Regions from separate parts of the Pontibacillus sp. HN14 genome, predicted to be linked through region 1. Evidence: predicted binding sites of a transcription regulator. Region 1 holds the regulator's gene; each other region holds the start of a gene.
The links. Region 1 encodes Rex, which represses fermentation and respiration genes when NADH is low (regulators of the CRP and FNR family bind a similar motif). Its sites were predicted from a motif close to TTGTGAAATATTTCACAA; they were not measured.

Region 1 (4,183 bases):
CTCTTCAGAAGAACTGTCTGCTCCTTTCATAATAAAGGAGAATGGGATAGCTAACGCAATCACGACAGCTGATACTAGAAAGGCTTCATTCAGCGTCTGTAGCGTGGCTTCTGTCATATTAGCTTCACCCGCTGCAATGACCGCACGTCTTGTTTCGTAGTAGATCGAGAAGAATACGATACCGAAAGAAGACGTCATCTGTCTTAGTACGTTGTTCATCGCGGACCCCTGTGCGACAAGCTCATCTGGTATAGCATTCATACCAGCCGTTGTGGCCGGCATATTGCTGAGTCCCATACCGGCTCCGCGAACCGCGTTTAATAGAAGAATGAGCCAGTAAGGCGTCGACAGCTCCAGGAATCCGAGCGCTGTTGTAGCCGAAGCCATTACGAATAACCCAATCGGAATAACCGATTTCGGTCCTCTCTTATCAAGGATCCGTCCACCAATGGACATGGATACACCGCTTAGCGCTGCAGCCGGGAGAAAGAGAAGTCCGGTCATAATCTCACTTAAGCCGTATACGTTCTGAATGAGAAGCGGCAATAAGAAGATTCCTGAGAATAGCCCAATCGAAGCCGCTCCTGTCACGACAACAGACACGGCATAGGTCGGAACTTTAAAGACAGATAAGTTGAGCAGCGGTTGTTTCTTTCGGTTCTCCACCAGAACAAACGCCACAACAGAAAGAATCCCAACAACGATCAGGCTTATGTTACTAGCCGTTAGTAACGTCTCTAATTCCTTCCCTCTTCCAAGTGCAAAGAGAATTCCTCCGACACCAATCGTCACCAAAATAAAGCCAATGGTGTCGAATTTAAGAGAAGGATTTTTTTCCGTTTCGACTAAATATTTAGAAGATAAAATAATACCAATCAGTCCAAAAGGAATATTAAATAAGAATAAAAAAGGCCAATCAAAAAACTGAATAATGACGCCACCTACCGTTGGACCTATGGCAGGTGCAACCATCGCAGCAACCCCATATACACCAACAGCCAGTCCTCGCTCGTGCTTTGGAAAGGCATTAAAGATCAGCGCCATGGCAATAGGCATCATTAAACCACCGGCAACCCCTTGTACAGCCCGTGATAGAATAACGAGGCTCAGGGTAGGCGATAAAGACCCCGATACAGAACCGATTAAGAAGATCACAAGACCTGTTACATACACTTTCTTCTTTCCGAAACGGTCCCCAAGAAAACCGGTTAACGGCATCGTCATCCCCATGGCTACCATAAAGATCGTGAGCATCCACCCTACACTTACAGCATCAGCATCGAATATCTCCATAAAGCGCGGAAGCGTCGGATTCAGCATGCTGTTGTTTAAAATGACTGTAAATGTTCCAAATAAGACGGATACAACGACGAGCCATTTACTTGATAATTTGCTCATGCTGCGTCCCTTCTTTCATTTCAGATTCTTTCGATGTTCGAACTATTTTCTACTATATCACATATCCCGATCCTCAAAACCAATTCGACCTTATTGAAAGCAGACTACAATTAAATAGGAAAACAAGCACAAAAAAAGAGGCTTATTCAGCCCCTTTTGGTTCCTCTTCTGATGCCTCTTCATGATCGAGAGGATAATGTTTTAGAAAGTATGCTAGTGCCTGCAACTCTACAGCCAGATCTATGTGGTGGACACGTATTCCCTCTGGAACGGATATACGCGCTGGTGTGAAGTTTAAGACACCAATGATCCCCGCCTCAACAAGGCGATCAGCAATTCTTTGGGCTTCGTTGGCCGGAACAGTTAAGATCGCAACAGAGATCCCATCTGAGAGGTGCTCTTCTAGTTGATCAATATGGTAGACCGGTACACCACCTATATCGTTCCCGACTTTCTCTTCCTGCGCATCAAAAGCCATCTCAATCTTTGTATTGTTGTTCTTAGTGAAATTATAATGTAAAAAGGCGGTCCCTAAATTCCCAACACCAATTAAGGCGACTCGTGTCACCTCGTCTTGGTCCAGGGTCTTACGGAAGAATGTAAGTAAGTAGTTCACATTATAGCCGTATCCTTTCTTCCCTAATGCCCCGAAGTACGAAAAGTCACGGCGAATAGTAGCCGAATCAACCTTAACGGCTTCACTCAACTCTTTAGATGATACTCTTTGTTTACCTTGACTGTGAAGGTTATTAATAAAGCGATAATATAAGGGCAGTCGCTTAGCTGTCGCTTGTGGTATTTTTGCCTGGTCTAGCTCCATCTCTTATCCCCCTCATTTCATACCGTAACAAGTGTAGCTATTCCATATAGGCCACACCGTTAACGCTTCCATTTTCTATAACCACTACTGCAGGATCATGTGGAATCATCCTTGTTATAAAAATCTCGCGTATTTTATTTCTTGTTTCTCTGATGGATTGTCCTTATTAATTGTAAAGAAATGTTTCTAATTTCACAAACATCCCGACCACAACCAATAACCCTTATCCCCTCAACGTACGAACCTTGCTTCACACGCGTTCCGTAAGATACACTTAACTCATTGAGGTGAACGATCATGATTCTTATGCAAATGAATAATATTACAAAACGCTTCGGCGCTGATCTTATTCTATCGAATATTAAATTAGAAGTACACACCAATGACAGAATTGCCATTGTTGGCCGTAATGGAGCAGGAAAATCGACCTTGCTCAAAATTATGGCAGGAGAGCTTTCATATGAAGAAGGTGAGCTCCATAAACCGAAAGAAGCAACACTGGGGTATTTAGAGCAGCACACCGGACTCGAATCCGACAAAAGCATATGGGATGAAATGATCGCCGTGTTCGATCATCTGAAAGCCATGGAGAAACAGCTCCGCCAAATGGAAGAACAAATGGCGAATCCAGATTTGATCAATGATCATGAACAATACCAGAAGCTTTTAAAAGACTATGACGAACTCCAGCTCCGATTTAAAACGGACGGAGGCTACCGATATGAGGCTGACGTAAAAGCTGTCCTGAATGGGCTGAACTTTGGAGATTTCGATTTATCCACACCAATCGCAACGCTTAGTGGTGGTCAGAAGACAAGGCTTGCGTTAGGTAAACTCTTACTATCAAAACCTGATATCCTCGTGCTGGACGAGCCAACGAACCACTTAGACATCGATACGTTGAATTGGTTAGAGCAGTATTTGCAGGGCTATCCAGGTGCCGTTGTCATCGTCTCCCACGACCGCTACTTCCTTGATAAAGTGGTCAATGTCGTGTATGAGATCTCCTATCAATCTTCTGAGAAATTCCACGGCAACTACAGCAAGTACCTTGATGCGAAAGCTGCCAATTATGAACGCGATCTGAAACAGTTTGAGAAACAACAAACGGAAATGAAACGGATGGAAGATTTCATCCAAAAAAATATGGCCCGAGCTTCCACAAGCAAACGAGCCCAAAGCAAACAGAAACAACTCGAGAAGATGGAAAAGGTGGATAAGCCTAAAGGCGATCAAAAGTCAGCTAAGTTCTCCTTCGACATCAACAGAAGAAGCGGTAATGATGTATTGAAAGTCCGTGACCTTTCTTTCCAATACGAGGAAAGTCAAAAGCCTGTCTTTGAACATGTATCCTTTGACGTAAACCGGACAGAGCGTCTTGCCCTTGTCGGACCAAACGGTGTTGGTAAAACAACGCTTCTAAAGAACATTATTGAGAAGTTCTCCCCTACAGGTGGTACGATTCAATACGGAACGAACTTGCAGATTGGCTATTATGACCAGGAACAGGCGCAGCTCAATTCTACCAAGACTGTCCTTCATGAACTATGGGATGAATACCCGTTAATGGATGAGAAGGATATCCGTACCGTGCTTGGAAACTTCCTCTTCACAGGAGACGACGTTTTAAAGACCGTTAACTCATTAAGTGGCGGAGAAAAAGCGAGAATCGCACTGGCGAAGTTGATGCTTGAGAAATCAAACTTCCTTGTATTGGATGAGCCAACGAACCACTTAGATTTAGATAGTAAAGAAGTGCTTGAAGCGGCTCTAATGGATTACCCAGGAACGATTCTATTTGTCTCCCACGACCGTTACTTTATTAACCGTATCGCTACACAAGTGTTAGAGCTAAACGGAACAGATACAAAGCTTTACCTTGGAGACTACGATTACTATTTAGATAAAAAGCAAGAAGCCAGGGACATCGCTGAATATGAAGCACAGCAAAACCCTACACAAGAG
Region 2 (4,183 bases), on a different contig from region 1:
ATCTTCTGACAGGACGCCGAGGATCACTCCTGTCCGATTTTCTAATGACCAGTCATAATATAGGTTCTCTACATGCAGGTCAGCTACCACGGTTATGGTGGCTTTTAATTCATGCAACACCTGCTTCATTAAGAGATCTCGTGTCTCTTCGACCTTCTGATCGTGCCCTTGAGTACGAAGCACTCGTTCTGTTGGGGTGAGGAAATCCCGAAGATAAAATGTAATAAACGGATGCTTAATGGAAACATAGACCGAAGCCGGCCCTTTGCCATAATGCTCTCGTAAAAGCTTTCCGGTATAACTCGCTAACTCAGCTTGCATAGACTTCTCTTCCATCTCTCTCAACCCTTTTCTCTTGCAGTTTCTATTATTCTTCGATATACCACTTGAGAAAATAAGCTAAACAAAAGATTGCCGAAGCTGCATGTGAGTTGAATTGGAGCGTTCAAAAAAGCCAAAGAAGGCTGACCTTCGATGGCTTCGGTAGACAGTACTTGTGGTTTTCTATTATTGGAGAAAAGTTTATTCATTTCTCCCACAGCTATTATAACGCTGTTTCCATTATTTTTAAATAATAATGTTAAAACTTGGTGAAACAAAGTTATTTATATATTCATGCTCCATTTAGGAAGCTTGAATATAATACATTTTATGGGGTTGGGAACGCTATGTTTGATGAGAGGTTGGGGTGTCTGGGGAACGACTCGCTTTCCACGGGCCCCACACGAGGTGGGGTCGTTCGACGTTGTCACAGGACGTGACGGTTTTAGTCGAACTTCCGCTTCCTTATATGTTCCTCCTCAATCGCTACGCTCATTCCGGGGTCTCGTCTACCTCTCTCTCCCGTAGGAGTCTCCCCGTTCCCCAGACACCCCTGACTATAGTTTTACGAGCGTCCCCACAGCTGTAGGCATACCTTGAAAATCACCAGTTATTCAACCTTTTACTCAAGCGAAAGTAAAAAGAGTATTCTCCCCCTCTAGATCTAACTTAAACATGCGAGGTTTTGGATGGGCGTTTTTTTAATGGCTTTAGTGCTTTTATGGACATTGGAGCTGGTTGTTTTTTCTGATTTAAGTAGACGTAGACGGCTCCGACAAAGAAACCACCTCCGATGATGTTGCCAAGGGTGACAGGGATTAGGTTATGGATGAATCCTCCCATGCTCACGAGTGCTGTGTGAGGGGATGAGAGGGCTAGTGAGAATAAGGCGATGTTGGCAATGCTGTGTTCATAGCCTGAAATGAAAAAGGTGAACACGAGAAGCATCATCAAGAGAATCTTTGAGATATCTTCTTTGACTTGCATTGGAAGCCATACGGCTAAACACACAAGCCAGTTTGCTAAGATGGCGCGGAAGAATAGTTGAGAAGTCGGGACGTTCATTTTCTTCTCGGCAGCTGCAATGAGCAAGGATTCGTCTGGCAGAATTGTTTGAAGTAAGCCTGTCATGTAGATCATTCCGGTAAAGAATAGGATGCCGACCACATTTCCGGCATAACAGTAGCCCCACACCTTTAGCGTATCCACCCAGGTGGTTTCTTTCTTTAATGAAGACACCGTCATATACATCGTATTGGATGTAAAGAGTTCTGAACCGCCATAAATAATTAAGCAAAAGGCAATCCCGAAGAACAAAGCGTTTATCAAATAGGTTGAAGGTGCATGCTGTTCATAGAACGGTTGGGCCAATTGAAAAGATAGAATAAGTGCAAATCCAATATATATGCCTGCGAGCGCCGCCCTTATTAAATAATGACTCGGGCTCACCTCCACCATTTCTTTCTTCCCTAATGCTTTTTCTATAAGTAGGTCAATCGTTTTCTCCTCCATGTTAACCACCACCTCAATTAACTTGTGAACTATTTCACATATAATCATATGCTTGTTTCCTCTAATCAGCAACTGTTCTCACGATTTTGTCATATATAGAATTTGATAGCGCTTCCGATTCTGATATATATTGACATTTCCTATAGATATGGTTCCTCTTACTAAAAAAACCTCCCATACGTGTGTATGAGAGGTTCCGTATACGTTCATTACTTCTCCAGTTTCGCAGAACCAAAGCCTAGTAAACATCCTAAGATGGCTCCACCTAGTACCTCAACAGGTTGGTGGCCGAGAAGTTCTTTTAATTCTTTCTCACGTTCTACAAATTCAAAGCTAGGAAAGTCACCAGCTAAAGAGGCAAAACTATCTTCTAATTCATTAACAAGGCGTGCAATTTCACCAGTGTGGCGGCGAATGCCTTGTGCATCATACATGACAATTGCTCCGAAGACGGTTGCTAGAGCTGTTTCGGTGTGACGTGTTCCTTTATGAGAAGCTAAGTATGTGGCGAGCGCACACACGCCGGCAGAGTGTGAGCTTGGCATCCCGCCTGTTGTGGCAACCTGCGTTACATCCCATTTTCCTGAAAGCTTCTTATGGGTCAGGATCTTAAGTGCCTGTGCGATTCCAATGGATGAGATCGCGGTCAGAATTCCTCGGTTCATTTTCTTCATCGTTTCTTCCTCCAATCAATCATCTCATCTTCAGTATGGACTTATTTAATTCCATTACCCGATATTGAATGATTTAAGCGGAGAAATAGGCATCTATTCACACAACGGCTATAATCCTTTAAAAGATCACCCTGCCAACCCAGGCCCCATACCCTGTTTCCCACAAGTACAGGACAACCACCATAATACAGAACCAGGCTATTCTCCATACTTTCTCGTTTCGAACAAATTGAATGAAATAAAATACGCCCCAAAGCAAAAATGAGAACACGAGCGCGACCATTGCCGCAACATCTATACCACCTTCACCTATCCCAAACGCAAATAAAACGAGAAGATTGAAACAAAGAAGCACCAGTAAAACCAGTATATTATAGATATGAAAAGCTCTTTTATTCAAAGCTTACCCTCCTCTAAAAAGTTCCCTCACCATTAGGGAATTGGATAAACGGATAAACTGGCCACAAAATATAAGAATAAAATAACGTAGCAAGCACCGTTCAACAGAATTCCAAAGACAGAATAAGAGAATTTCTTTCTCAACCTAATCAGCCCAATTAATCCAAAAACGATCCCAATACCAGGTAATGGCATGAACAAAGCACCCGGAAGAATCATACGATCCGTTAGCACCAAAGCGTTCAGAAACACTAAGAAGATAAGGGCTAGGATGATGGATACCATCCCAAAGCGCGTTTCATTAGAAGAGCCTTTTTTCAATCGTAATTCCATAAGCGCACCTCCCCGACTTTCATATGCTGAATTTCCTTTTTGTCACGTAAAGACAGCAATTCTTCTACAGGTCCTGTCACGACACCGCCATAGATTGTAACGCCGTTCTTGTCTAGGTAATCATTCCGTTCTTTAAGGTCAAGCCACTTGGTCCTGGCTATATCTGTTGCCTGTTCTTCATACTGTTCTAACTCCCTCATAACCCGGAGGAATTGCTCCTTGTTCGAGCTGCCATTATCATCGATTCCTTCACGGGGGGACCATACCCGCTCGTTTGAATCCGTTGGATAACCAATTGGCGTTAGATAGCCGCCTTCTGTGCTTTTACCACTTGCCTCAAGACCTGTGTTAACAGCAAACCACTGCCATTCACTTCGCATGGACCCAAGTAGGTTCAATACTTCTCCTTCCTCATAAAGCTGATCAAAGGATACATATACTTCAGCTACCGTGCCATCAGGCAATGCTTCTAAGCGCTCCCAATCAGAATTGGGTGCAGGGTCATCAGGATGATAAAGCTTTTTCTCTTCTGGATGGGGGATATCAAGTGGTGGATCCCCAATCACATACTCCCGGTCCGGATAATCAGGATAATCCACCTTATCGAGCTCATAAAGCACATCCCAATCTCCAATCCGAACCTTCTCCCCGCCTATTTGTTTGTAGAGATCAAGGGAAAACGTAAGGTTAAAGAATCTGGCGCGAACGTCCAGACGATCGTCATCAATGGTGACATTCGGTTCTGTCAGATAAATGGTTTTCGTTGTGAGATCAACAAGCTTTCCTGCTTTCCCGACATAATACATCTTACTGCCTAATTCAAGAACTGGGATAATGAGGAGTAAAACCGTCAGTACAGTCGCAATCAGGGAAAAGCGCTGGTAGAACCATCCCTTCCGGATGACTTCCTGACTATTAATAAAAGGCTCTTCTTTCTCTTCTGA
Region 3 (4,183 bases), on a different contig from region 1:
TGAGGGGCTCTGAGGAACAACTAGTTTTAAATTGTAGTGGGTCTTTACAATGAGAATAGTTCTTTAGATTGAGCTAATAATACCGCATAACATAGCTCTGCGTCTTTGTATATATTCTTTTGAATACGTTCTATACAATCATTGACAGGAAGAAAGCTGACCTCAATCGTTTCATGCGCCTCCAATCTTTGTCCGAGTTGTTCAGAAACCTCATTCGTAAAGAATACATGAGTCACCTCATTAGACATCCAGGGTGCCGGCCACAGCTCACCTATATAGTGTAACTTCCCACAACAAAAGCCTGCTTCTTCCCTAAATTCTCTTCTTGCTGCATCTTCAAGCTTTTCCCCTTCTTCTACTCCCCCTCCGGGTAATTGTGTAATATTCATGTGAAGAGGTTCTCTATATTGGTTAATAAGGATAAAGGTATTCTCTATTTGAGCAAGGACTATTACAGATTCTTCACGATCTTGATTTGTCATTTTTGTTTACCCCTCACTGATATAAGCGTTTAGCTATGATTAGAACCCAATTGATATGTAATGAGAACGTCACCTTTCATAAAAGGGAAGGTGTCCATCAGCCACATAGCATAAGGACTAGTCGTATCAAACTCACCCTCTACCTTTTTTACTCCGGTCCCTTGTGCGAGTGAATATTGTAATTGAATCACATCGTATAACCTATCTATACAATCTATTTCATCTACCCCCAACCATCCTTGTTCCAAGATATCAGGATCGCCGGAATTGTGAAGAAAAGAAAAGCCGGTTACTCCGTCAGTATCTGGATCAAGTAATACAAAGCTCTCCTTTTTCAACACATAATCATTTAATAAAAGTTCCTTCCATTCATAGGGGTTCATATCTTTTACTGGATTTCCTCTATGAGTTTCTTCATATGTTCTTTTAACGAGCATAAACAATTGTTTACTTACCCTTGCGTCCCCCAATGCCCATTCAAGCGTTTTAATATAATCAGTCTTCATTTGTGTACCCTTTACTCCTGTTACATCAAGGCATGAGAGATAGGTTTTACGTAATTCTATGAATCCCTTCTTTTTAAGTTGGTACCCTTTTTCGTGTTCAGATTCGTCTACTATGATTTGAAAAAAACCTTCGTCCGAAACAGGCTTCCATAACCCTTCACCTTCAATCTCACTCCATGAATAACGATCGCTCCGAAAGATATTTATATAGGTCGCATAGGGGTGGAGTTCATTCTTCCATCCAATTAACAAAGCGACTAACTCCTCTTCTATGTATGTTCCATACACCCACTCTAAACCTTGTTGGTTTAAAAGCCCTTTAATCTTCCGCTCATCTTTCCATGTAGCTATGAACTTTTGAAGGTTGTGGGATTGGTATATAGGCTCCATTCTAGTAAACACTTTTCATCTCTTCCTTTCACTTTTACAATCGTCCCACTTACACAAATATAAAGGGCCACTTCTTTAATAGATGCGGCCCTTGTCACTACTTAGTTGTTATCTGACTCCTCTGTGCCCCAATCATACCCAGACTTTTTCCAATTGATTAAGAATAAAGCAGGGGCCAAAATCATTAAAACTGCAATCAATAACTGCATACCCTCTCCCCCTTTGACTACCGTAGCATTTATGCATAAATCTAGTATTCCAAAAACCCACCAAAACATCAACCACAATATTCCATCTAATTGCTTGAAAAGTTCATTTTCTTTATGTAAGATCCTAAACTTCTTCTACACTTAATCTGTTTAACTTTACTCTGGTCTATTTCAGAGTCATTAAAAAAGAGCTTTCCTTTTCTGGTTGAAAGACCTATTCCAGTTAAACTACACTTCCACCTTCATAAGTCCCCACTTCCTTACATAAAGCCTGCAAATAAAAGGTCAATATTATATATCGTAAACAAACCAAGGGCCAAATAGACGAGTGTGATGATATATTCCTTAGACCCTTTGATAAACATCCACTGCATGAAAGCCTCATACCCAAATTGAATGCCAACAATCGCCATGTAATACCACTTAACCTCTTCAGGATCTTCAAAGATCGCATAAGTTAACACGCTGATGGCTATGAGTACAGTCATCCCCCTTCCGAAGCGGTCCACGTGTTTTCCCTTGGTATCTGTAATGGATTGACGTTCGATCTTAAATTTCTTCCTGAGCAAGTATTCCAAACTTAAAATCAACAGCAATAAAATGACTAAAACAACAAAGGTCATATACGTCCACCTCCTACGCGCCTATTATAAACTATTCATAAAAAGCTAAAGTATTAACACTCCTAATTTCTAACCTCGATCTTATGCTCAGAGACTCTAGTACCAAACACTCAATCCCCACATTTTTCCACACCGCCATTTTATAAATTATTTCAGATTTATCACCGATTTACAACGTAATTGGATAAATTTGAACATTGTAAGAACATTCCTTTAAAATACTGTTTTTTACATCATACGGGAGTATAATAAAAGTGTAGAAAGATTGTGAAACACTGAGCATAAAGTAACGAAAATCCTATCACTTAACCGGCGAGGAGGCGTTAGAGATGAACACATCTGTCATCACGCAAAGCAGTCCACCATGGAACGGTTTTAAAGAAGGAAAATGGCAAGATTCCATTGATGTTAGAGATTTTATTTTGCAGAACTACACGCTTTATGAAGGGGATGAAACATTCCTGAAAGGTCCTACATCAAGCTCTGAAATCTTATGGAAGAAGGTCCTGCATTTAACAAATGAGGAACGGAATAAGGGCGGTGTCCTTAATTTAGATACACGAACCGTCTCGACTATTACCTCACATGGCCCGGGCTATTTGGATCAGAGTCTTGAAAAAATTGTGGGGTTTCAAACTGATGAACCTTTCAAGCGGTCCCTCCAACCATTTGGGGGAATCCGAATGGCGGCTGCATCTCTTGAAGCCTATGGATATAAACTTGATGAAGAGGTCGAGAAGATCTTCACCGAATTTCGAAAAACCCATAACCAGGGTGTCTTTGACGCCTATACACCTGAGATGAAATTAGCACGTAAGGCTGGTATTATTACCGGACTCCCTGATGCTTATGGGCGAGGTCGGATTATAGGAGATTATCGACGTATCGCTCTCTACGGTGTGGACCGCTTAATTGAAGAGAAAAAGAAAGATCAAGATAAACTCAGTCAACTAGCTATGACAGAAGAAATTATTCGGGAACGAGAAGAAGTATCTGAACAGCTAAGAGCACTCGATGAACTAAAAGAACTAGGAACGATTTATGGTTATGATATCTCTACACCGGCTCGTACAGCCCAGGAAGCTTTCCAGTGGCTTTACTTAGGCTACCTGGCTGCGATTAAAGAACAAAACGGAGCTGCCATGAGTCTTGGGCGCGTCTCTACCTTTTTTGATATCTATATAGAGCGCGATTTGATGGAAGGCAGACTGACAGAAGAGGCCGCTCAAGAACTTGTTGATCATTTCGTTATGAAACTGCGGCTGGTTAAATTTGCCCGAACACCTGAGTATAACCAACTCTTCAGCGGAGACCCGACCTGGGTTACAGAGTCCATTGCAGGCATGACAGAGGACGGTCGCCCACTAGTGACGAAGAGTTCATACCGATTCTTGCACACGTTAGATAATCTTGGCCCTGCTCCAGAACCAAATTTAACGATCCTGTGGTCAGTGAATCTCCCCCCTGCCTTTAAGAAATATTGTGCAAAGATGTCTATTAAAACAAGTTCCATTCAATACGAGAATGACGACTTAATGAGAGAATACTACGGGGATGACTATGGCATTGCTTGTTGTGTATCGGCTATGGCCATCGGAAAACAAATGCAGTTCTTCGGAGCTCGTGCTAACCTTGCCAAAGCTTTGCTCTATACCATTAACGGGGGAATAGATGAGGTCCTGAAAGTTCAGGTAGCTCCTCAATATCCAGCCATAACATCAGAGTATCTAGACTACGATGAGGTCATGGATAAATATGACAACATGCTAGATTGGTTGGCTGAACTTTACGTTAACACGCTCAACATTATCCATTACATGCACGATAAATATAGCTATGAACGAATTGAAATGGCTCTTCACGACCGGGAGATTCTACGCACGATGGCATGTGGCATTGCAGGGTTATCAGTTGTGGCAGATTCCCTGAGCGCCATCCGTTACGCTAACGTAAAAACGATTAGAGATCAGAAT
Region 4 (4,183 bases), on a different contig from region 1:
TTTTAATTGATCCGAGTATTCTTGTACTCGATGATGCAACGTCTGCTGTTGATATGGAGACAGAACTTCAAATCCAAAAAGCATTAAAAGAGGTTATGGAAGGCCGCACTACCTTTATCATTGCGCACCGTATTTCCTCTTTAAAACACGCGGATGAGATTCTAGTACTAGAAGACGGTCGAATAGTCGAGCGTGGAGTCCATGACGAACTGTTAGACAACGGAGGTCCATATCAACGGATCTATGATATTCAATACCAGGATAAAGAAGCGATTCTTCAAGCTTCTAATCAAGGATAAGGGGGGAGAGACATGGCGAAAGCACCGAAACAAGAATATAAAAGTCCTCATCTCGAGCGTTTTAAATATACGCAAGATCAGGCCATTGAAAAGCCTTTTAACTGGCAGCAGATGGGGAGAATGCTAGAGTATCTAAAGCCATACTCAAAAAAACTGCTCCCTGCCGCGATCATTGCTATGTTTATATCAACGATCGTAAGACTGATTGTACCTGTATTAATTGGTAAAGTTGCGATTGATCTTGCAATTGAAGAGGAAAATACCAATTTACTTATTCAACTCGTAATCGGTATCTCTATTTTATATATATTAAGTTTTATAGGGAATACGTTACGGATTAAATGGGTGAATATATTAGGACAGAACGTCATTTATGATTTAAGGAAGCACTTATTCTCACACGTCCAACGATTGTCACACAAGTTCTTTGATAATCGATCAGCAGGTTCCATTCTTGTTCGAATTATGAATGATATCAATTCATTACAAGAGCTTTTTACAAACGGAATCATTAACCTCTTAATGGATGTTGTTACATTAGTAGGGATTGTCGTGATCTTGCTTGTATTAAGTCCTAAACTTGCACTAGCAATCATGGTCATCTTGCCAATCATGGTTTTTATTTCAACAAAACTACGCCGAAACATCAGGCGCTCATGGCAAGATGTACGAATTCAGCAATCCCGTCTAAACTCTCACTTAAATGAAAGCATTCAGGGGATTCGCATTACCCAATCATTCTCTCAGGAGAAAGAAAACACGGAATATTTTAATGGGGTAAATAGTGATAACTTTGAATCATGGCGGAATGCCACGAAGAAAAGTGCTATGTTCCGACCGTTCGTTGAGATGAGTAATGCGGTTGGTACGGTCATCCTGATCTCATATGGTGCATTTTTAATTATTAACGACCAGATAACGGTTGGTACATTTGTTACGTTCTCTACGTTTTTAGGAATGTTTTGGGAGCCTATTTCAAGACTCGGACAGATGTATAATCAACTACTTATGGCCATGGCTGCCTCAGAACGAATCTTTGAATTCTTAGATGAAGAACCGAATGTAGAAGATCGGAAAGACGCAGTAGAACTGCCAGATATGAAAGGTCATGTTGAATTTGATCATGTTCGTTTCTCATATGATGAGGATCGTGTAGCCTTACATGATATTTCCCTAGAGATTAAGCAAGGTCAAACTGTAGCGCTTGTAGGTCATACAGGAAGCGGGAAGTCCACAATCGCTAATCTGATTAGCCGCTTTTACGATCCTACTGATGGATCAGTTAAGATCGATGGAAATGACTTAAGAAACGTTAAGTTAAACAGTGTGCGTCAGCAAATTAGTGTCGTTCTTCAAGATACGTTTATCTTCTCTGGTACGATTATGGAGAACATTCGCTTTGGACGCCCTGATGCTACAGATGAAGAAGTCATGGAATCTGCTAAAGTAGTAGGTGCGGATGATTTCATTCAACGTCTCGCTAATGGTTATGAAACAGAGGTAGAAGAGCGTGGGAATATTCTTTCTGCCGGAGAGCGTCAACTGTTATCCTTTGCGCGTGCTTTACTAGCGGATCCGAAAATCTTGATATTAGACGAAGCAACTTCGTCCATTGATACAGAGACAGAAGTGAAAATTCAAAACGCATTGAACCGATTATTAAAAGGGCGAACAGCCATTATAATTGCTCACCGTCTATCTACGATTCGTGATTCTGACAATATTATTGTGCTAGAGCATGGACGTATTTTAGAACAAGGCAATCATAGTGAGTTAATGGAGCTCAAAGGGGAATACTTTGAGCTCGTTAAAACACAATTCCAGATGCTCGATGCTATGTAACAAAGAAACTCTAACCTCATTAGGTTAGAGTTTTTTTATGGAGATCACTCTTAATAAATGAGTTTGTGAAATATGTCACAAAACTGTCATTCGTACATTCCCAAAGAAAATGAATGAGGGTTTATACTATAACTACATTGGAAATAGGGTAAAGAGCCCATAACGATAAATGAACCAAATGGTTTAATACATGAAGGGGGTCAGGCACAATGGAATTAGATAGTGCCATGATGAGCCGGATGTTAACAAGCTTAACTCTGGTTTTCCATATTATTTTTGCCACGGTAGGTGTCGGGATTCCTGTTATGATTTCGATTGCGGAATTTGTGGGAATTAAAAAGAAAGACCCTAACTACACGCTGCTTGCAAGACGTTGGACACGAGGATTTACGATTACAGTAGCTGTCGGGGTTGTAACGGGGACAGCTATTGGATTACAGCTTTCATTATTGTGGCCTAGCTTTATGCAAGTTGCGGGAAATGTCATTGCTCTGCCACTGTTTATGGAAACCTTTGCTTTTTTCTTTGAAGCTATATTCTTAGGGGCTTATTTATATACGTGGGATCGTTTTAAGAATCCGATCTATCACTGGTTACTCTCTATACCTGTTATTATCGGATCGACCATGTCGGCCTTCTTTATTACAACGGTCAATGCTTTTATGAATACACCTCAAGGGTTTGAATTAGAAGGCAGAACGTTAACCTCCGTTGATCCACTTGCAGCGATGTTCAATCCGGCTACACCAACAAAGGTGTTCCACGTGGTGACATCAAGCTACTTAACGTCAGCTGCCATATTAGCAGCGATCGCTGCTTTTGCTATTTTAAAGAAGAAGTCGTCAGCTTATCATAAAAAAGCTTTAAAGCTTACGATGGTAGCGACTTTTATATTCGCGATCATGACAGCAGTGGCGGGGGATTTGTCTGCTAAATTCCTTGCAGATGAACAACCAGAGAAATTAGCTGCTGCTGAATGGCACTTTGAAACAGAAGAGAAAGCAGACCTGGTTGTATTTGGTACCTTAAATGAGGATAATGAAGTACAAAATGCTATTCGATTACCAAATGCCTTGAGCTTTTTAGCACACGGATCTTTTGATAGTGAAGTAACAGGACTAAATGAGTTTCCTGAAGATGAAACACCACCACTTTGGATTCACTATATGTTTGATTTAATGGTGATGCTTGGCATGTATGCCTTAGGAGTATCGTTCTTGTATCTGCTATTAACTAAGATTAAGAAATGGAATCAACACAACAAATGGATACTTTGGTTGATTGTCATTAATGGTCCAGGAGCGATGTTAGCAGTGGAATTTGGTTGGATCTTTGCAGAAGTTGGTCGTCAACCATGGATTCTGAGAGGATTTATGAAGGTAGCAGAAGGAGCAACTACCTCTCCTAATGTTGGGTGGATGTTCTTATTATTCTTAGCTTTATATATCGTTCTTGGTATAGGGGCTGTATCTGTACTAAGGAAAATGTTCAAACACAATCCTGCCGAACTTGAGTTAGAAAAACGGTATCCTCAGGTAGAGAAAGGTGGGGATCTTAAATGAGCTATGAAATGATTGGGATCACAGTCTTATGGATCTTTTTATATGGTTATCTAATCGTAGCATCTGTGGATTTTGGGGCAGGTTTCTTTGCTTATTATGCGAAAGTCACCAAACAAGACCACATCATTAACCAACTTATTAGTCGCTATTTATCACCTGTATGGGAAGTTACGAACGTGTTCTTTGTCTTCTTTTTCGTGGGGCTCGTCGGTTTCTTCCCTGATTCAGCCTATTATTTTGGTCAGTCCCTTCTTATACCTGGTAGTATTGCCATTGTGTTATTAGCTATTCGAGGATCATTTTACGCTTTTGAAAACTATGGGTCTAAAAAGAGTAATGTCTTCATGTTTTTATATGGCGCCACAGGATTACTCATTCCGGCCTCACTCTCAACAGCTATGACCATCTCAGAAGGTGGCTTTATAGAGGAAACGGATAATGGGGTACGCCTATTAACGGGTGAATTGTTAACAAGTCCAT

Region 2: the regulator Rex is predicted to act here: its motif matches at 1,856-1,873, upstream of LQ226_RS16825 (formate/nitrite transporter family protein).
Region 3: the regulator Rex is predicted to act here: its motif matches at 2,476-2,493, upstream of pflB (formate C-acetyltransferase).
Region 4: the regulator Rex is predicted to act here: its motif matches at 2,205-2,222, upstream of LQ226_RS02060 (cytochrome ubiquinol oxidase subunit I).

The regions. Positions count from the first base shown of each region.
Region 1 is NZ_JAJOLR010000010.1:3,733-7,915, reverse strand. It holds gene LQ226_RS19645 (MDR family MFS transporter) at 1-1,398, opposite strand, end outside; gene LQ226_RS19640 (redox-sensing transcriptional repressor Rex) at 1,541-2,218, opposite strand; gene LQ226_RS19635 (ABC-F family ATP-binding cassette domain-containing protein) at 2,516-4,183, shown strand, end outside.
Region 2 is NZ_JAJOLR010000006.1:94,501-98,683, reverse strand. It holds gene LQ226_RS16830 (Na-translocating system protein MpsC family protein) at 1-336, opposite strand, end outside; gene LQ226_RS16825 (formate/nitrite transporter family protein) at 991-1,833, opposite strand; gene LQ226_RS16820 (divergent PAP2 family protein) at 2,043-2,507, opposite strand; gene LQ226_RS16815 (hypothetical protein) at 2,626-2,907, opposite strand; gene LQ226_RS16810 (hypothetical protein) at 2,940-3,239, opposite strand; gene LQ226_RS16805 (anti-sigma factor) at 3,224-4,183, opposite strand, start outside.
Region 3 is NZ_JAJOLR010000001.1:1,313,663-1,317,845, forward strand. It holds gene LQ226_RS06815 (NUDIX hydrolase) at 45-482, opposite strand; gene LQ226_RS06820 (hypothetical protein) at 512-1,378, opposite strand; gene LQ226_RS06825 (DUF4181 domain-containing protein) at 1,848-2,210, opposite strand; gene pflB (formate C-acetyltransferase) at 2,540-4,183, shown strand, end outside.
Region 4 is NZ_JAJOLR010000001.1:400,463-404,645, forward strand. It holds gene LQ226_RS02050 (ABC transporter ATP-binding protein) at 1-299, shown strand, start outside; gene LQ226_RS02055 (ABC transporter ATP-binding protein) at 312-2,141, shown strand; gene LQ226_RS02060 (cytochrome ubiquinol oxidase subunit I) at 2,351-3,703, shown strand; gene LQ226_RS02065 (cytochrome d ubiquinol oxidase subunit II) at 3,700-4,183, shown strand, end outside.